Regions from separate parts of the Peribacillus sp. NPDC055009 genome, predicted to be linked through region 2. Evidence: riboswitches for the same ligand, from Rfam matches in the RefSeq annotation. Region 2 holds a riboswitch; each other region holds the start of a gene.
The links. Region 2 has a riboswitch for S-adenosylmethionine ahead of ACWF5P_RS21335 (bifunctional homocysteine S-methyltransferase/methylenetetrahydrofolate reductase). Riboswitches for the same ligand answer to the same signal wherever they lie in the genome.
Positions count from the first base shown of each region.

Region 1 (5,067 bases), on a different contig from region 2:
TTTTTGTTTATAAAAGGCCAGACATCATATAATTCCAACTAAATCCATAGAAAAAGGTGAAATCATATGTCAGGGAAAAAATTGCGTTTCGAAACATTGAGTGTTCATGGCGGTCTGCAAGCTGATGAAACAGGTGCACGTGCAGTTCCTATCTACCAAAGCAATGCATACTTGTTCAAGGACACCGACCATGCAGCGAATTTATTTGGCCTAAAGGAGAATGGCTATATATATTCACGACTCCATAATCCCACGATCAGCGTTTTTGAGGAAAGAATGGCCTTATTGGAAGGCGGAATCGGCGGATTGGCAACAGCAAGCGGAATGGCTGCCATCTCACTTTCAATCCTGAATATTGCCGCTGCAGGGGATGAGATTGTTTCAGCATCTACATTATATGGCGGTACGTATAACCTTTTTGAAAATACTCTTCCTAAATACGGGATTAAAGTGAAGTTCGTTTCTCCTGATGACCCTGAAAATTTCAAAAGGGCGATTACGCCAAGAACTAAAGCCATTTTTGCTGAAACCATCGGAAATCCAAGTTTGAGGGTGCTTGATATTGAAGCGGTAGCGAAAATCGCCCATGATGCCGGAATACCTTTAATCATTGATAATACCTTTGCGACACCGTATCTATGCAGACCAATTGATTTTGGAGCGGATATTGTCATCCATTCCGCTACAAAATGGCTTCTGGGAAATGGAACTACGCTTGGCGGTGTCATCGTGGATGGAGGGAAATTCGATTGGAACTCGCCAAATTACCCTGGCTTCACAGAGCCTGACCCAAGTTACGACAATCTGGTATACGCCGAGGCAGTTGGACCTGCCGCATTCATAACGAAAGCCCGAGTCCAGTTACTCCGTGATTTAGGACCTGCGCTAAGTGCCCAAAGTGCATTCCAGTTTACGCTGGGACTTGAAACGCTGCATGTAAGGATGAAAGAGCATCTATCAAACACCAAGTCTGTCATTAAATATTTAAAAAACCATCCTGCGGTGACTTGGGTTTCACATCCTGGTGATGAGGATCATCCCGATAAAGCCCTTGCGGAAAAATATTTGCCAAAGGGAGCTGGATCTGTTGTGACTTTTGGGATACAAGGTAATCGAGAAGCTGGGGCAAAACTTATCAATTCGGTGGAATTATGGTCCCATGTAGCGAATGTTGGGGATGCGAAGAGCTTGATCATCCACCCAGCCAGTACGACCCATCAACAATTGAATGAGGCAGGTCTTGCGAAAGCGGGTGTGAGTGCCGACCAAGTCCGTTTATCGATTGGGATTGAAAATGTAGAGGATTTAATAGAAGATTTGGAGCAGGCAATTGAAAAAGCGACGAATATAGTCTCCTTGACATCCAAAACGGTTTAAGTAAAGTTTCTGTATGCTTGTACTAGAAATATTATACATTGCACTCCTTTTTTATCTATGATAAAATTTCTCCATACTAAAGAACTTAATGATGTACAAATATTCTATATATTAGCTCTTATCAAGAGAGGTGGAGGGATGTGCCCGATGAAACCCGGCAACCGACAAGGAGATTTCCTTGGAAAGGTGCCAATTCACACAAAGTTTAATCACTTTGGAAGATGAGAGGAAGGCCTGTTTCTTCACCTGCCTTTCTGCTCATGCAGAAAGGTTTTTTCTGTTTTAATTGGGTAAACTTTTACATGATATGAGAAACAGACTAATAATGTAGAGAAATCAACTAAGTTCATAGGTTTTATTGGATAAAAGAGGTGAGGGTTAATGATTACATTGACGAAAGTCAGTAAGCTGTTCCGAACAGGAAAAGGAAACAGTGAGACAATCAAGGCTGTAAATAATGTGAATGTTGAAATAAATAAAGGCGAGATTTTCGGTATCATCGGTTACAGTGGAGCGGGGAAAAGTACTTTGATCAGAATGCTCAATGGATTGGAAACACCAACAGAGGGATCTGTTGTAGTTGCTGAGAAGGAAATTTCAAAAATTAAAGGGGCTCAGCTCCGCAAGGCCCGTCAAGAAATCAGCATGATTTTCCAACATTTCAATTTATTATGGTCGAGGACCGTTCAGGAGAATATATCTTTCCCATTGGAAATTGCAGGAGTTTCTAAACCTGAGCGAACCAAGCGTGTGAACGAATTGATCAAGTTAGTAGGATTGGAAGGCAGGGAAAAGGCCTATCCATCACAATTAAGCGGAGGGCAAAAGCAAAGGGTGGGAATAGCCAGGGCTCTGGCAAATGACCCTAAAGTGCTGCTGTGTGATGAAGCGACTTCTGCCTTGGATCCGCAGACTACCGACTCCATACTCGAATTGCTTGTTGACATCAATCAGCGTTTGGGGTTGACGATCGTCTTGATAACACATGAAATGCATGTGATCCGCAAAATCTGCCATCGCGTCGCCGTGATGGAAAGTGGGCAAGTTGTTGAACAGGGACCTGTCCTGGATGTTTTCAAGAACCCTAAAGAACAAATGACGAAGCGTTTCGTGCAACAGGTAACGGAACCGGAAGAAACGAAAGAAACGATGGACCATTTGCTCGAACGCTATCCTGCAGGCAAAGTGATTCAATTGACCTTTGTAGGCGATCATGCCGAAAGCCCGTTGATCACCAAGCTTGTACGTAACTTCGAGTTGGATGTCAATATCGTTCAAGGTAAGATATCCCAAACAAGAAGCGGTTCATATGGAACATTGTTTATCCATCTTGATGGCACTGAGGATGAAATGCTCCGCGCAATCGAATTCATTAAAGCACAGCAGGTAGGCGTGGAGGTGATTACTCATGCTTGAAGAATTATTGCCGAATGTTGATTGGGAAGACATTATTGAAGCTACGAGGGAAACGCTTTACATGACAAGCGTCTCTGTAGTGGCAACCTTTTTTATAGGCATAATATTAGGATTGATCCTGTTCCTGACAGGGAAGGGTAATATGTGGGAAAACCGGGCAGTCAACGGGATCATGAGTGCTGTCGTCAATATTTTCCGTTCCATTCCATTTCTTATTTTGATCGTGCTGCTCATTCCTTTCACTAAAGCGCTAGTCGGTTCCATGATCGGAGAGAACGCTGCACTGCCGGCACTTATTATCGGTGCGGCACCATTTTATGCGCGTATGGTAGAAATCGGCCTTCGTGAAATCGATAAAGGTGTAATTGAAGCTGCTAAATCGATGGGAGCAAAAACGAGCACGATCATTTGGAAGGTCCTTCTTCCAGAGTCAATGCCTGCCCTTATTTCTGGGATTACGGTAACATCGATTGCATTGGTTGGATATACCGCAATGGCCGGGGTCATCGGCGCAGGCGGGCTTGGTAATCTAGCCTATTTGGACGGCTATCAAAGAAATCAAAATGACGTTACACTAGTGGCGACCATCGTTATTCTAATTATCGTCTTCATAATTCAAATTATTGGAGATGTGATTACATCTAAATTGGACAAAAGATAAAGGGAGATGAATAGGATGAAAAAGTTTTTAGGATTTGCATTAATTTTAGTGTTGTCTATCGCTTTGGCTGCTTGTGGAAGTGAAAAGGATAAAAGCGGCAGTGATACGGAGAAAGAATCGAAGAAAATAGTTGTAGGGGCATCCAATGTTCCTCATGCTGAAATCCTTGAGGAAGCTAAGCCGCTTCTTAAAGAAAAAGGAATCGAATTGGAAATCGAAACTTTCCAGGACTATGTTTTACCGAATAAGGCGTTGAATGATAAGGAATTGGATGCTAACTACTTTCAACATATTCCATATTTAGAGGGGCAAATTAAAGAAAATGGATATGACTTCGTTAATGCTGGCGGAATCCATATCGAGCCGATTGCTCTATATTCACAAAAATATAAAAGCATTGATAAACTTCCGGAAGGCGCAACAATTATTATGAGCAGCTCTGTTGCTGATCATGGGCGCGCTTTATCCCTTTTGGAAAAGAATGGCCTGATCACTTTGAAAGAAGGCGTCGATAAAACGACGGCTACAACTAAAGACATCGTTGAAAATAAGAAAAACCTTAAATTCGATGCTGATTATGAAGCGGCCCTGCTTCCTAAAATTTATGAGAGTGGCGAAGGCGATGCAGTCTTGATCAACTCCAACTATGCAATTGACGCCGGTTTGAATCCGCTTGAAGATTCGATTGCGATTGAAGATTCGGAATCTCCATATGTGAATGTCATTGCCGTAAACAAAGGTGACGAAAATAAAGAAGCAATAAAAGCGCTTGTAGAAGTATTGCATTCTAAAGAAATTCAAGATTTCATTCTTAAAGAATACAAAGGTGCAGTTGTACCGGCGGATAAATAATTCAAGAATGGCGACCTGATTTAACTCAGGTCGCAGTTTAAAAACAAAAAGGTTTCGGAATGGTCTCATTCCGAAACCTTTTTGTTTTTATTTTGGATTTGAACCGATAATAGCCCTCTTTATTTGTTGTTGAGTGCCGATGGACAGAGATAACAACCAAAACGCTCATATTACACATAGCCATGGTTGCGGAATCTGCGTCAAAAGCTTCAGGTTTTCCAGCTTTCTTAATCACTTGTTCAATCAGAGGCTCTTAATACGAGTATTTCCGGGTGTTACTATCGTCCCATCACAAATCCGTTACGGTCTTCTGACGCATAAATGAATAAGCGAGCTGGTTTGTCCGTTCAGCTTTTACATAATGCGTCGCTCGTAATTTTTTCGGACTTAGAGAAGTGAGGCACTTCATTTTGAAAACATTAGGTGAAAGTGATTCTATCTGATTGTTTAGACTTAGTGGATTGGAACGGAAGGTACGAGACTCCTGCGGGAAAAGCGAGTCAAGGGAGACCCCGCAGGCGCAAAAGCACCGAGGAGGCTTCCGGACCGCCCGCGGAAAGCTAGTGCCTGAAGTGGAAAGTAACGTTCAAATTTTGAAACCTAAAAACCTAAAAAACTGTACAAACTCATTGATGATCCAGTTTGTTTTAGTCTGCGGCTTAATTTAATTCATTTCATGTTTAATCAGGAAAGGAAAGGGTATAGAGATAATGCAGGTAATAAAATGATACACAAATTTGAAAGGATGGTTCACTATCAAT
Region 1 covers NZ_JBSGVZ010000002.1:157,927-162,993, reverse strand. The annotation lists gene ACWF5P_RS04590 (O-acetylhomoserine aminocarboxypropyltransferase/cysteine synthase family protein) at 67-1,377, shown strand; SAM riboswitch class I at 1,493-1,605, shown strand; gene ACWF5P_RS04585 (methionine ABC transporter ATP-binding protein) at 1,759-2,793, shown strand; gene ACWF5P_RS04580 (methionine ABC transporter permease) at 2,786-3,454, shown strand; gene ACWF5P_RS04575 (MetQ/NlpA family ABC transporter substrate-binding protein) at 3,470-4,306, shown strand.
Region 1: another riboswitch for S-adenosylmethionine. It lies ahead of ACWF5P_RS04585 (methionine ABC transporter ATP-binding protein); the one in region 2 lies ahead of ACWF5P_RS21335 (bifunctional homocysteine S-methyltransferase/methylenetetrahydrofolate reductase).

Region 2 (5,067 bases):
GTATCGTTAGGCATTCTGGAAACTTTTCTTTAATCGCCTTTATTCCATTCACCGTCTCTAAAGCAGACCCGATATATTGTTCATCTCCTGTGCCTACAGGAAATACAAGCGGATCAAAGATGATGTCACTTTTGTTTAGACCGTACTTTTTGACGAGCAGATCCACAGACCGTGTTGCCACTTCCAATTTCCGTTCAGCATCGACGGCCATCCCTATTTCATCAATGGTTCCTACGACAACGGCAGCACCATATTGATGGACTAAGGGTACTATTTTTTCAAAGCGCTCTTCACCATCTTCAAGGTTTATGGAATTAATGATCGATTTTCCTTGTGAATGTTTTAATGCTTGTTCAAGTACAACTTCATCCGTAGTATCGATGACCAATGGGACCTTCACTTTTTTGACGACCTCTTCCACAAATTCCTTCATATCGCCAAGCTCATCCCCATCAGGATCAGCAAGACAAATATCAATGACATGGGCGCCTTTTTTCACCTGGTTACGTGCAATTTCGGCTGCTGGCTCGTAATGCTTGCCGCGTATCAGCTCCTTGAACTTTCGGGAACCGATAACATTCGTCCTTTCACCTACGAATAAAGGACGCATTGAATCATCATAAATGAGCGGCTCTATGCCTGATACGGCATGACCATGGGCAGTTTCCGTAATAGTACGGGGCTTCATGCCTTCGAGGACCCTGGAAAGTTCTTTAATATGCTCTGGTGTCGTACCACAACATCCGCCAATGATATTGACCCATCCCTTTTCGGCAAATTGCTTCATTTTCTCTGCCAGGGAAGTAGGTGACTCATGATAGTGGCCCTCTTCATCAGGGAGCCCGGCATTCGGATAACAGCTGATGGCGCTGTTTGATATATCTGCAAGTGTCCTGATATGGTCTATCATGAATTCCGGCCCTGTTGCACAATTAAGGCCGACAGCTACGGGCTTCATATGTTCAACCGATAAATAAAAAGCTTCTATGGACTGGCCAGCAAGTGTAGTGCCCATCGGTTCGATTGTTCCTGATATGATGACAGGCACATCTTTTCCTGTTTTTGCGAATGCTGCTTTGATTCCAGAAAAGGCAGCCTTGACATTAAGCATATCCTGACAGGTTTCCACCAACAGCAAGTCTACACCGCCATCCAAGAGACCCAGTGCCTGTTCTTCATAAGAATCGGTTAAAATATCAAAAGTCGTTCCGCCCGTTACGGAAAGCGTTTTTGTAGTGGGGCCCATCGAGCCAGCTACATACCTTGGCCATTCTTCATTGGAATACTTTTCACAAGCTTTAACGGCAAGCTCAGCTGAAATTTTATTTAGCTTGTAGGCGATCGTGCTTATTTGGTATTCCTCAAGAACGATGCTGGTCGCTCCAAAGGTATTTGTTTCAATGATATCTGCGCCCGCCGCTAAATATTTTTCATGAATGGATTGGATGATTTCCGGCTGCGTCAGTGATAAATATTCATTGCAGCCCTCGAATTGTTCCCCTCCAAAATCATCTGCTGTCAAATCCTCCGCTTGAAGCATGGTTCCCATCGCCCCATCAAGTAGGAGAATCTTGGAATTTAACTGATCTTGAATCGCTTTTTTATTCATGTACTGCCACCTCTGATGTCTGTTTACTATCGACTTTTCTAATATATTTCGTAAGTTCCGCCGTCATTTCATAGCGAAGGAACGGAGTGATTAAATATATGCCCTTGAATTTTTCCCTTGCCGCGTCCACCAGTTCCCGCGCGATATTAACCCCTTCAATCCTTGACTTTACAGGGTCATCCCCCGCTAAAGCCATTGCCCTTCTTACGTTATCAGGCAATTTGATGCCTGGGATCTCATTATGGATGAATTCTGCGTTCCGGGTGCTTGTCAAAGGCATGATACCGATGAAAATCGGGGTTTCTAAATGTTTTGTAGCTACATGTACTTCTTCGATTTGCTCCACCGAATAAATTGGCTGTGTCAAAAAGGATTGAGCACCACAGGAAATCTTCTTTTCCATTCTCAGTACTGCTTTATCCAGATATTTCACATTCGGATTAAACGCTGCCGCAATTTTAAAATTTGCCCGTTGCCCCAGACTTTGACCGGAATAGGAAAGACCTTCATTAAATTGTTTGACCATGCTTATAAGGTCGAAGGAAGATAAATCATAAACCGAAGTGGCACCCGGGAAGTCCCCTATTTTTGAAGGATCTCCGGTGATGATCAATAATTCATTCAGCCCCACCGTCTGCAGACCCATTAAATGTGATTGCAGGCCAATCAAATTTCGATCACGGCATGTTATATGCACCATCGGATTAATATTCAATTGGTTCTTCAGTAGGTTAGCCAGTGCATCATTCGATATCCTTGGTGAGGCAAGTGAATTATCCGCTAGTGTAATGGAATCGACCCCTGCTTTTTTCAAAACCTCTGCACCGGTCATGAAGCTCTCTATTCCCAGCTTTTTAGGTGGATCAAGTTCAACCAGGATTGTCCTTTCCGTCTTGGCCTTTTCGTACAGTGGAAGTTCCAATTCTCTTTCGTTCACTTCAATTATTTCTATTTCACGGGATTTCGTAACTTTCTCTTTTACGGGAGCAAAACTTCCGATCGCATTCTTTACAGCTTGAATATGCAGTGGCGTCGTTCCACAGCACCCGCCTATGATAGCGGCACCTTGCTCACGAAGTTCCAGGGCACTTGAACCGAAATATTCCGGCACGGCTTTATAGACGAGCCTTCCATCCACATAATCAGGAAGGCTGGCATTAGGGTATATGGCAATCGATGCTTGCTTTGGCAAACTCACTTCTTCCAAGGCCCGGATCATATGATGTGGACCAAGACGGCAATTCACCCCAACAACATCGGCACCCAATTGCTCGAGTTTTTGAAAGGCTTCATTTAAATGGATTCCATTTTGGAGATTACCCAGTTCATGCATCGAAACATTTGCGATGATCGGCAGTCCAGTTTCATTTTTTACGATTTGCAGAACGGTTTCCAGCTCTTCCAGGTCATAAAATGTTTCCAACAGAATCCCATCAGGGTTTTCCATCAACAGACTGTATAACTGTTCACGAAACCCCCGTTTAATCTCTTCCATGTTTAAATCCGATTTCCTGATACTCCGTTGTGCCCCTATGGTACCGAAGACATAAGCCTGTCCTTTTGCCGCTTTTTTAGCAAGAATGACTCCCTGGCGATTGATTCTGCTTACTTCATCTTCAAGTCCATACCGTTTCAATTTGTTGAAATTGGCTCCGTATGTATTCGATTGAAGGATATCTGCACCAGCTTCCAGATAGGCACGATGGATAGACTCTATTTGATCCGGATTCGTGCAGTTTAATTCCTCATAACATTGATCGATGCCATTTGAGTACAATAAGGTCCCCATTGCCCCTTCCCCAACTAGCATTCTTTCTTTCACTTCTTTACGAAAATTCATCATTACACCCTCTCTCAAAAACAGTCCTGTTTTTGTCGTATTTTATGAGTATGAGAGAAAAGGAAAAAAAAACCTTCTCAAAGAAGAAGGTTTTTTGAAACATTCTCCTCATCTATCAAGCTCTGCTTGCTGGATTTAGCACCTTTGCCTAAGCTGGTTGCTGAGGTTTCTTCGGGCCAGTCCCTCCACCTCTCTCGATAAGATCCATTTATATAATTTTCACAAGATTTCAAAATTAGATTATATTTAATTTACATTAATAATCTGTCAATTTCAATACCTGATCGACATTTTTTTCACTTTTGCAAAAATGATTCAATCTTTTGCAGCCTGAACCCTCTTCAAGATTCTTTGTTTCCAGTCTTCCGCTAATGGGTCCAGAGTAAGTAAAGCCTTGGCGCCTTCCAGCCCATCTCGTTTATGAAGGATTACCTCTGCTGCATAATGAACTGAAATTTTTTCTTGCAAACGATCTATTAGTACGATCTCGTTTTGTTTATTTATCGTTCCTTCTTGAAGTACTCTTGCAAAATAACCAGTGAAACTCGTTTTCAGCACTAGTTCCAAAAACTTAGGTTCTTGATTGAAGTGGGAAATGGTCGAACAAGGTATCCTCCCCTGGTTAATTTGAACAATCACTTCGCCTATTTGATAAATATCGCCGATATACGTGGTTTCTTCTCTCATCCCCGCTACGGTTAAATTTTCACCGAATGCTGGGATATCCAGCTTTTTAGAGAATCTTTCATTCCATAATGAATAATGCTCAAAGGGGTAAAAGCACAAAGCCCGATCAGGACCTCCATGGAACTTTTCATTACCTACCCCATCACCAATTATGCCTGATTTAGTCACTGTCACATTATCCTGTGCTTGTTTATCCATGGCTGAAAAGATATCGACATTCGAAAAACTTTCATGTTTCGGCTTTCCGGCCTGAAGTGATTTGATTTTTCCATTTTCCATTTTGCATCTTCCATTCATATTTAATTTATATCATCCTATATGTATAAATTATACTAAAAATCCATTATATTCAGTAGTTTTTAAAAATATATGAAGTGAAAAAGCCACATGAGCCGTTAAATGGGCGAAATATCATTGATTTCCAGAAAAATTCATAGGTTAGTTTCAGTAATTTTGTTGCTATTTCAGAATTAAATATGGTAGAATATGAACACAATATATAGTCGAAAACTACAACTGTTCGCCTATATGTTGATTTTCACGATTGAATTCCTCATTGTCGCTCTTTAGGGAGCGAATTTTTTTGCCTTCATTATCATCCATCATTTTCTTTTAGTTCCATTCTAATCCTTAAATCGTGATTCACTTACCTATTTTCACTTTCATTCCCTATTCAAATACCTCCCTGTAAAGTCACTTTCATTCCCTTATAAGAGGCCTGATTCCTTGCTAAAACAAGCAGAAAAGCCGAGCGACACCATATGTCTTCCGCTCAGCTTCCTGTTTAAGCTTGTTTCTTTTTTTTTGGTGCCGCTTTCTTTCGGGTCGTCTTTTTCTTTTCCGGTTCATCATGTTTCGTACGGTCAATGGATGCCTGTAATGCCTCCATTAAATCGGTTACATTGTTGGAAACTGGTTCTTTTGTTTTGGC
Region 2 covers NZ_JBSGVZ010000018.1:3,841-8,907, forward strand. The annotation lists gene metH (methionine synthase) at 1-1,609, opposite strand, end outside; gene ACWF5P_RS21335 (bifunctional homocysteine S-methyltransferase/methylenetetrahydrofolate reductase) at 1,602-3,449, opposite strand; SAM riboswitch class I at 3,555-3,653, opposite strand; gene ACWF5P_RS21340 (MOSC domain-containing protein) at 3,765-4,415, opposite strand; gene ku (non-homologous end joining protein Ku) at 4,921-5,067, opposite strand, start outside.

Region 3 (5,067 bases), on a different contig from region 2:
TGTTGTACCTTTTCTAATTGACGCTCGTTCACAAGTGGTCCAATGATTGTTTTAGGATCTAATTGGTCACCAAATGGAAGAGCTTTTGCACGTTCAACGAATTTTGCAGTAAATTCTTCGTAAAGGTCTTTATGCACGATTATGCGGTTAATGCACATACAAATCTGTCCTTGGTGAATGTACTTCCCAAAAATTGCAGCATCAACGGCACGGTCCACATCTGCATCAGATAATACAATGAAAGGATTATTACCGCCGAGCTCCAGCGCAACTCGTTTTAGGTTTTTCCCTGCAATGGCCCCGATGTGCTGTCCTACAGGAGTAGAACCTGTGAAGCTGATTAATTTGGGGATCGGGTTTGTCAGCATGCCATCACCGATTTCTTCCAGGTCAGTTAGGATCATATTAAAGACGCCTTTTGGAAGACCGGCATATTCAAATGCTGCAGCAATGATGATTCCTCCAGCAAATCCAACTTGAACGTCCGGTTTGTGAACGACTGCATTTCCTAATGCAATGGCTGGTGCGATGGTTCTCATTGACAAGTTCATCGGAAAGTTAAACGGAGATATTGAAGAAATAACTCCTAGTGGCAGTCGATGTATATGATTGACTTTATGATCTATAGCTGACGGAACCTCATGCATTTGATATATTTCATCCACCATGTTAGTAGATTCTTCGACTATTTCCATAGTAAGCTGAAATTCAACATTTGTTTTAATAAGCGATCCACCCGTTTCACGGGAAATCATTTCAACGATTTCATTCCGGTTTTCCTGTAGGAATTCACCAACTTTAAGCAGGACCTGACGACGTTTTTCAGCTGATGTTTTTGCCCAACCTTTTTGAGCATTTTTTGCTATTTCAAATGATTCTTCGAGCTGTTTTGATGTAGCCAAGCTCACATTTGAAATCACGGCATTATTGTATGGGTTTAAAATATTATATCTGCGTTGACTTGAGCCTTCCATCCATTCCCCATTGATGAAGCTTTTGTTTAGATCCTTGAATTTCTCCATTTTGAACACCCCTTTATATTGTAAACAAATATATTTTACTGCTGTTTGTATCATATTTAAAATATCTATATAATTAAGTTTATATACGCTTTACATATATATTAGAGGTGCCAAAATGGATATTAGACAATTACGATATTTTCTTATTCTTGCAGAAGAAGGCCAGGTTTCCCGTGCAGCAAAAAAATTGAATATGTCACAGCCGCCATTAAGCCAGCAGCTCCGCCTTATGGAAGAAGAATTAGGGACTACTTTACTTGAGCGAAAAAGGAATGGTAAAAGTATGGAATTGACCGAAGCTGGGAGGGTACTTTACGAGAAGGCTAAGAATATGCTGCAATATTTCGAGGACTCCTTGCTCGAAGTGAAGGAAACGGGTGAGGGAATTAAAGGTACCCTTTCAGTAGGTTCCGTACTTGCCTATATGTCTTATTTACCTGATAAAATTAATGATTTTAAGAAAAAATATCCTTCCGTTTCCTTTAAAATATTCGCAGGAGATCCATATGAAATAAGTAATTATTTGGAGAATCAGGATATTGAACTTGCTATTGTTCATTTACCTGTCGAGATGAAGGGTCTTTCCATTTTGAACATAGGACAAGTGCCGAATGTTTTTGTTGTACCTGAGGTTTGGGACAGTTTCACTTCAAAGAGTAGGGTTCATTTAAAGGATATTGAAAATATCCCATTGCTTTTAGTGCATAGGGAAAAAGGACAAGGGATTTACGAAGAAATTATCGAGGAATTTAAAAAGCGGGAAATACAGCCAAATATTTTATGCGAATGCCATGATGTAAATGTTCTGCTCTCTCTGGTTTCAGCTGGAGTTGGGGCGAGTATTGTTCCGAAATCAGCTGTTTCACCTCATATTATAAAAGGAGTGAAAGTGTTGGATATTATCGATTCTTCAATTCAATCGAATATAGCTTTGGTTTTTAGACAAGATCGTTATCTTTCCAAAACGGCAAAACATTTTATTGAGCTGTTTTGAAGAAAAGCTAGGCCTGCCTAATGCCTAGCTTTTACGTTACATTTAAAGATGAATCATTCCCACACTTCTTTTGCTACATCAACGACGAATTTCAGCTTTTCCCATTGCTGTTCTTCGGTCAGCTTGTTGCCGTGATGGGTGGAGGCGAAGCCGCATTGAGGGCTTAAGCATAATTGTTCGAGAGCAACGAAGTTTGAAGCTTCCTTGATGCGTGCCTTAACTGCTTCCTTGTCTTCGATTTCTCCATTTTTTGAAGTGACGACACCCAGTACGACCTGTGCACCGCCATTTGGAATGTATTCCAATGGTTTGAAATCCCCTGAGCGTTGATCATCATATTCCAAGAAGAATCCATCCACTTTTTCCTTTGCCAATAAAGTTGGGGCGATACGGGCATAGCTTCCTTCAAACGCCCAAGTCGACTGATAGTTTCCGCGACATAGGTGGGTAGTGACGACAAGGTCTTCTGGTTTGCCTTCCAATGCTCCATTAATGACACGAAGTGCAAGATCAATTAACTGTTCCCTCGTATATTTTCCATCTTTGAACTGGAAATCTGGAGCTGAAAGTCTGGCAATATATACATCATCCAATTGAAGATAACGCACACCTGCTTCATAAAAGGCTTTCAAAGCATGCTGATACGCCTTGATGATATCATTTGCATAATCTTCAATATCAGGGTAGATGTCTTCATTATGAATACCTGCAGCAAATAACTGATTCGGACTGGGAATGGTTTGCTTAGCAACGGCACGACCGTTCACGATTTTGTTCAATTCAATGAAATCACTAATGAAGGGATGTTCAGGATTGAATGAAACCTTCCCGGTATTGCGAACGTTATATCTCTCTGTTTCCACACCATCGAATGTGAGACCTTTTTCAGTCACATATCCCTCGATGCCATTTAAATGTTCGAGGAAGTCAAAGTGCCACCATGTTCGTCTGAACTCGCCGTCCGTAACAGCCTCCAATCCAACTTCAATTTGTTTATCGACAATCCGTTTGATTTCTTCGGTTTCAATTTCACGAAGGCGCTCTGCTGAAAGGGTACCCTCCCTAAATTGCTTTCTGGCAATATGTAAACGTTCCGGTCTTAATAAACTTCCGACGTGATCGGCCCTGAATGGTGCTTTCGTTAATGTGATTGACATGTTGCATTCCTTCTTTCCTTTTAAAAATAAAAAACCTCTTCTTAAAAAATAAGAAGAGGTGTTGGCAACAAAGCTATATACTCTTCTTATCTTCAAGTTTTTACACTTCTGGAATTAGCACAGTACATGATCAGTCTGTTGCTGAGGCATCAAAGGGCCAGTCCCTCCACCTCTCTGGATAAGAGTTGTCTATTAAATTAATTATGACTATACAGGTAGTTTTTACAAAGGTCAAGCGCTGGAGGTTGAATATTTAGAATATACCGTTTATTACTCGGTTCCTGGCATGATCATTTTCTGTATTCGGCTTTTTATACCACTTTTTAGATAAGGTTTAGACGTGGTTTTTTAAAACAACGATTAGTAGGGAAGACTGAAAAAAATAAATAAAATAATTAAACCTACTTGATTAATGAGTATTTATGTTTTATTGTTAAATTGCATAAAGAAAAGAGAATAAAATTGGATTATCCAATTGGTCAACCAAAGGATACTGAATTGTTGTTCATTACAACATTTCTGTGTCCTTTTTTGTTCGAAAAAAATTGTGATAATACAGGCATAAGCAGTGCCTAGGAGAAGATTCATTGGAGAGTGGAAACATGAAAACAACAAATATGAAATCATGCTGTACTGTATTGAAAAGACGGAATTTTCTTTCAATTGAAACTGACCTTGATTCGATCCCGACAAACAAAAACGATTTCTATAATATGTCTTTGATACAAGCAGGTGAATTTTTACTAGGATCAAGTGATGAAGATAGTTCAAGAGAAGATGGTGAATATCCACCACGAACAGTAAAGATTGAGTCCTTTTACATGGACCGATACGCCGTAACAAATGAACAATTCTATTGTTTTATAAAGGATACCGGTTATGTAACAGATGCGGAGAAATATGGATGGTCTTTTGTTTTTAACTTGTTTGTCAACAAACGAATGGAACGGGATATGGTGGGGGCAGCCGAAAAAACACCTTGGTGGATAGCTGTTCGAAATGCTTGCTGGAAGCATCCGGAAGGGACGGATTCCTCAATCGTGAATCGCTTTCACCATCCGGTCGTCCATGTGTCATGGAATGATGCCAAAGCGTTTTGTAGATGGGCTGGAAAAAGACTTCCGACAGAAGCGGAATGGGAATATGCTGCTGCCAGTGGAGTGGTAAATCGTAAATATCCTTGGGGGGATGAGTTGCACCAAGGGGGAAAGCATCACTGTAATATTTGGCAAGGCAATTTTCCAAACGAAAATTTGGGAGAAGACGGATTTTTAGGAACGGCTCCTGTTGATACCTTTGAACCGAATGATTTTGGCCTTTATAACATGTCGGGGAATGTGTGGGAATGGTGCGAGGATACATTTTCAATTCAACATGGAAGTGAAGTCCTCGATCCCGATCCTTTTGCAAAACTGATAAAAGGCGGATCCTATCTATGCCATCGATCATATTGTAATCGTTATAGGATTTCAGCCCGTACTTATAATATGATTGACAGCTCTACAGGGCATATGGGTTTTAGATGTGTTGCCAACTTAAAAAAATAAGTGCCATAGGGGATATGAACATGAAAAATTTGAGGTCTTTATTGGTTGTTATTTCGATGTTAAACATTTTATTTATCGCTGGATGTTCCTCATCTCCTTCAGAAGATGCTGGTGCACCTAACAGTGACGTTATAAGGATGGCTATTGATACTGCAGCAGGTGGTTCACTTCAATTCAGGGCGGCAGAGATACAGGGATACTTCTCAAATTACGGCGTAGAAGCAAAGCTTACCAATTTTGCCATGGGAATTGACACGGTTAATGCTGTATTAACAGAACAAGCTGATACTGGAATAGCTGCAGATTACGCCTTGTTAAACTCGTTAGGTAAAGGGGATATGGTGATT
Region 3 covers NZ_JBSGVZ010000002.1:26,771-31,837, reverse strand. The annotation lists gene ACWF5P_RS03895 (aldehyde dehydrogenase family protein) at 1-1,022, opposite strand, end outside; gene ACWF5P_RS03890 (LysR family transcriptional regulator) at 1,138-2,016, shown strand; gene ACWF5P_RS03885 (5-methyltetrahydropteroyltriglutamate--homocysteine S-methyltransferase) at 2,070-3,173, opposite strand; SAM riboswitch class I at 3,257-3,358, opposite strand; gene ACWF5P_RS03880 (SUMF1/EgtB/PvdO family nonheme iron enzyme) at 3,776-4,720, shown strand; gene ACWF5P_RS03875 (ABC transporter substrate-binding protein) at 4,735-5,067, shown strand, end outside.
Region 3: another riboswitch for S-adenosylmethionine. It lies ahead of ACWF5P_RS03885 (5-methyltetrahydropteroyltriglutamate--homocysteine S-methyltransferase); the one in region 2 lies ahead of ACWF5P_RS21335 (bifunctional homocysteine S-methyltransferase/methylenetetrahydrofolate reductase).

Region 4 (5,067 bases), on a different contig from region 2:
CTTTATCCGCTATTCCCTTTATTGACTGGTTATAATCGCGAATATGCTTTTCAAGTTTTTGATTTCCTTTAATTGGGTTATATAGTCCCACTACCAAAATATCAGCTTTATCGTTTGCCTTTATGAGTGTTGACGTAATCTTTTTCAGATGGCTGATATACTCCCGTTTACCCTCATTGATTTTTCGATCACTTATTTTCTCCAAGTCCCCGCCGTTACTATTGATCAAGTCATTCGTTCCGATATAAACGATGAAAGTATCGGCTTCATCAAGTTTCGTTTTAATGCGGTAATCATCAAGCTGTTTCATCACCCCATCCGTTTCCTGGCCTTTTATACCGTAATTCCAAAAACTCACTTTTTGTTCCGATTCCGGGTTATTCAATTCATCCTCCAGGCCTTCTATATATCCTTCTCCATCCTTATCCCCTTTTCCATAGGTTAACGAATCTCCAAAAGCCATCACCCTTTGCACATCTTCCGACTCCGAGGCCTGAAATTCATATGCAACAAAACATATAACCAGTACTATAATCAAAAAAACTGACAATTTTTTCATTTGGTTCTCCTCTGCCTTTTTACTAGAAGTATTTAATCCTTTTCATACCCAAAAAATCTGCAGACTTAACATAAAAAAGGAATTGTCAGATAAAGAGTAAAAAGTGTATGATAATAAAAAACTTTCAATGGATTGGATGTCAATTCACCGTCCCTTAAACAAAAAAACGGGATTACCCTTCATTCTGGAGATTGAATAAATGATAGTTAGGAGATTACATCATGGAAGAGCACATAGAGTTTAGAGAGGCAGAACTATCTGATTTACCTAGAATTGTTGAAATATATAATTCGACAATTGCTTCAAGAATGGTCACGGCAGATACGGAGCCTGTATCCGTCCAATCGAGGGTTAAATGGTTTGAGGAACATCATTCAGAAAGTAGACCGCTATATATCATTACTATAGAAGGGAAAACTGCTGGATGGATGAGCTTTCAATCCTTCTATGGCCGACCGGCATATAATTCCACTGCCGAAATCAGCATTTATATTGATGATTATTTCCGGGGAAAAGGAATCGGACAAATTTCGATTCAAAAGGCAATTGAATTGAGTCCAAAATTAGGTATTAAGACTATATTGGGTTTCATTTTCGCCCACAATATACCTAGCCTTAAGCTTTTTTCCAAATTCGGGTTTGAAGAATGGGCACATTTACCTCAAGTTGCCGAGCTGGATGGCATTGAGCGGGATTTGATCATTCTTGGTAAACGTGTCGATATTTAATATAATTTTTTAGAGCTATTGCCTTGAGCAGTAGCTTTTTCAAATTAATACAGGTCGAATATGCTAATTTAAAAATACCGATATGCGTTTTGGAGGGAAAAATATTCTGACTCTCTTTTACTTGCTAACGCATTTAATAGCGTATCCAATTCTTGACTGGCCTGAACAGTAAGCAGACTTGTTAAGCCGTAACTTGCTGCCAATTTGATCATTTCCTGTCTCTTTTCTTCTACCCTTTCTATAGTTACTTTACGGTAAGGCATTATATGCCACCTCCCATTTATTCAATTTTTTTACACTTTCATCATAATTAAACTACTAGTTAAAATCAACTATTTTTCAGAAATAAAATGTGTTATTTTATAGGACAAATGTGACAAAACACCTACTTTATTCTTTAATTATGTATATTTTATGTCATTTTCTATTAAACGCAAAAAAGCATCCACTAGTGTATACTGTGAATGCTTACATCATATCCCTTATCCAAGAGCCCAAAATATAGTCCTTCGCTTACTATGTCATCCATTCAGAAGGTGACTCGTTATTAGGTCTATTTATAACAATCTTATATTCATCTTCAAGCACTTTTAATGGGGCATCATAAAGGTGCCTTTCATCAGAGGTTTTGTATACTCCATTGGCCAATAGCTCTTCAATGAGTTTTGCCTTCCTCTGTTCAATCCTCTTAAATAATTCTGCCATGTAAATGGCTCCTTTCCTAGTCATCCTAGAGCCTGCTTCTAGTTAGCTAACTTTATCAACTTGTTTGATTTTCACCAAATTATATATACCTTTTCTATTATGTCACTAAACGTTATTTCCCAAAAATAAAAGCCCCTTCTAATTCAAGAAGAGGCTGACTGTGTCCGTACGGCTCTTCTTATCTTCCAAGCATATGCTTGTTGGATTTAGCACAGTTCCCAAAATGGGTCCGCTGCCGAGGTTTCTTTGGGCCAAGTCCCTCCACCTCTCTGGATAAGAATTCGATATATAAATGATGTAGAAATGATTCTACCCTAATAATTATCAAAAGTCAATTACCTGGTTCTCCCTTTTTTCCTGGACATTACATGCTCCCTCTTCAAATACGGGTTGCATTTTCTTGTCTTTCTGATATGATGTCAGTAATTACATACAATTCACACCACTAGGGGAGTCTTTTTTAAGACTGAGATGGAAATAGTTTCCGGACCCTTTGAACCTGAACCGGCTCATACCGGCGGAGGGAAGTGGATGATATCGTCCATTTACAGACTATATCCATCTACCCCGTTCCGTATTCAGGAACGGGGTTTTTCATTATCTAGGGGAAACATTCTAAAGGAGGATGAACAATGGAGAATATTAAAACAGAAACATTCAGTGATAGACTTCATGCACGGGCAAAAGAGATTTGGAAAAGGAATCATTCACATCCCTTTGTCCAGGCAATTGGAAATGGTACGCTTCCTGAAAAGAAATTTGCCTATTACATGAAGCAGGACTATATCTATCTCATGGATTATTCCAAGCTCTTTGCTTTAGGTGTCATCAAAGCCCATAACATCGAAACCATGGCAAAGTTTGCGAGTATTTTAAATGAAACCCTTCAAGTGGAAATGGATATCCATCGGCAGTATGCTTCCGAATTCGGGATCAGTTCCAAGGAATTGGAAGAAACAGAACCTACTCCCACCACTCTAGCCTATACAGGTTACATGCTAAATGCAGCTCAGCATGGGACATTGGCAGACTTGATCGCCTGTCTCCTGCCATGCGCTTGGGATTACTATGAAATCGGTTTGCTATTAAAAGAACAAAATGGAGCAGCATTGGAAAACAATCGCTACGCAGATTGGATAAGGTCCTATTCATCACCTGAATTCGGGGAAGCACACAAGTGGCTGATCGCATTGTTGGAAGAATTGACGGAAGGCATGCCAGAAAAGGAACTTCTTCGATTAGAAAAGCACTTTTTGGTTACTTCCCGATATGAATACTTATTCTGGGATATGGTTCAAAATGAGCAGGATTGGCCGCTGTAGGTCGCAGACATGATGATGAATCCTATCAAGAAACTGACGTTGACTGCCATGATAACGGCTATAACGACACTGACCAGTTCATTTATTTTCATCCCTGCAGGATTTGCAAAGGTCTTTCCTATTCAGCATCTGTCAAATGTCCTCACGGCCGTTCTATTGGGGCCTGCTTATGCTGTGACACAAGCTTTCCTAGTTTCCATCATTAGAAACATGTCTGGTACCGGTTCAATATTCGCCTTTCCCGGGAGCATGTTCGGTGCACTTTTGGCTGCCATCCTTTATCGAAAAACACAAAGCTTAAAATTCGCTTGTTTAGGTGAAGTGATCGGGACCGGCATTCTCGGTTCCATGGCCTGTTATCCACTTGCCATCCTCCTATTAGGAGAAAAAGCTGCTCTTTTTGGTTTTTTACCGGCTTTTATGCTCAGTTCATTCGCAGGTGCGATTCTAGCTTTCATATTACTTAAAATACTTCTAAAAAATAATTATATGAAGGGGTTTTTTTATGAAAACAGCATTAACCATCGCCGGCTCTGATTCAGGAGGCGGTGCTGGAATACAAGCGGATTTAAAAACATTTTCTGCACATGGGGTTTTTGGAATGTCTGCCATAACAGCCGTAACCGCACAAAATACAATGGAAGTCCGTTCAGTACAGCCAATTGAAACAGCTATCATATCGGACCAAATTGCAGCTATATTTGAAGATATTCCTGTCGATGCAGTAAAAATAGGCATGCTTGGATCAAAAGAAATCGTGGAAACAGTCGCTGCGTCCCTTAAAACCTTCATGCCTGCCATCGTTATCCTTGACCCTGTCATGATTTCCAAAAGCGGCCACCATTTGCTCGACGAAAAGGCTGTCTCCGCCTTAAAAATGGACTTACTTCCGTTTGCAACACTTGTAACACCAAATGTACCGGAAGCGGAAGTGCTTACTGGCTTGTCGATTCGAACGAAACAAGATTTCTACAAGGCATGCATTTCAATACAAGAAATGGGTCCCAAAGCCGTTTTACTTAAAGGGGGCCATGCAGCGGGAAATCCAAATGATCTTTATTATGATGGGACTGACTTCCACTGGATCAAGGGAGAGCGCATACATACAAAAAACACTCATGGTACGGGCTGTACCTTATCATCCGCCATTACATCAAACCTGGCAAATGGACTGCCCTTGCAAGAGTCGATCGAACAGGCCAAGACTTATATTTCTGAAGCGATACGCAATAGTTTTTCAATCGGTAAAGGTCATGGTCCTGTCCATCATTTTCATTCATATTCAAAAAAAGAACGGAGTGACTTAATATGAAGGTTTCCGCAGCCGATTTATTCGTGAAGGTAAAAGAAAGAAAACCACTCGTCCACCAAATCACCAACTTTGTTACGGTCAACGACTGTGCAAATGCCACCCTTGCCATCGGTGGTTCACCAGTGATGACATCGAGCCCAAGAGAAGTGGCGGATATGGTTAAATTAGCGGATGCATTGGTCCTGAATTTCGGTACGATCGATGATAAAGCCTTGGAAGCAATGGAGATTGCCGGTAAGACGGCAAATGACCTGGATATCCCGGTCATTTTGGACCCGGTGGGAGTTGGTGCCACCGCCTATCGATCAGAGCAAGTGAAAGAGCTCCTAAGTAAGGTTACTTTCCAAATCATTCGCGGCAATGCAAGTGAGATCCTTTCATTGATGGGTGGGGATACCGTTACTCGCGGGGTGGATTCGGAGGAGCTTGCGGTCAGCAATG
Region 4 covers NZ_JBSGVZ010000010.1:33,864-38,930, reverse strand. The annotation lists gene ACWF5P_RS16070 (DUF459 domain-containing protein) at 1-559, opposite strand, end outside; gene ACWF5P_RS16065 (GNAT family N-acetyltransferase) at 781-1,287, shown strand; gene ACWF5P_RS16060 (Spo0E family sporulation regulatory protein-aspartic acid phosphatase) at 1,356-1,550, opposite strand; gene ACWF5P_RS16055 (Fur-regulated basic protein FbpA) at 1,804-1,992, opposite strand; SAM riboswitch class I at 2,168-2,272, opposite strand; TPP riboswitch at 2,430-2,535, shown strand; gene tenA (thiaminase II) at 2,625-3,314, shown strand; gene thiW (energy coupling factor transporter S component ThiW) at 3,330-3,851, shown strand; gene thiD (bifunctional hydroxymethylpyrimidine kinase/phosphomethylpyrimidine kinase) at 3,820-4,626, shown strand; gene thiM (hydroxyethylthiazole kinase) at 4,623-5,067, shown strand, end outside.
Region 4: another riboswitch for S-adenosylmethionine. It lies ahead of ACWF5P_RS16055 (Fur-regulated basic protein FbpA); the one in region 2 lies ahead of ACWF5P_RS21335 (bifunctional homocysteine S-methyltransferase/methylenetetrahydrofolate reductase).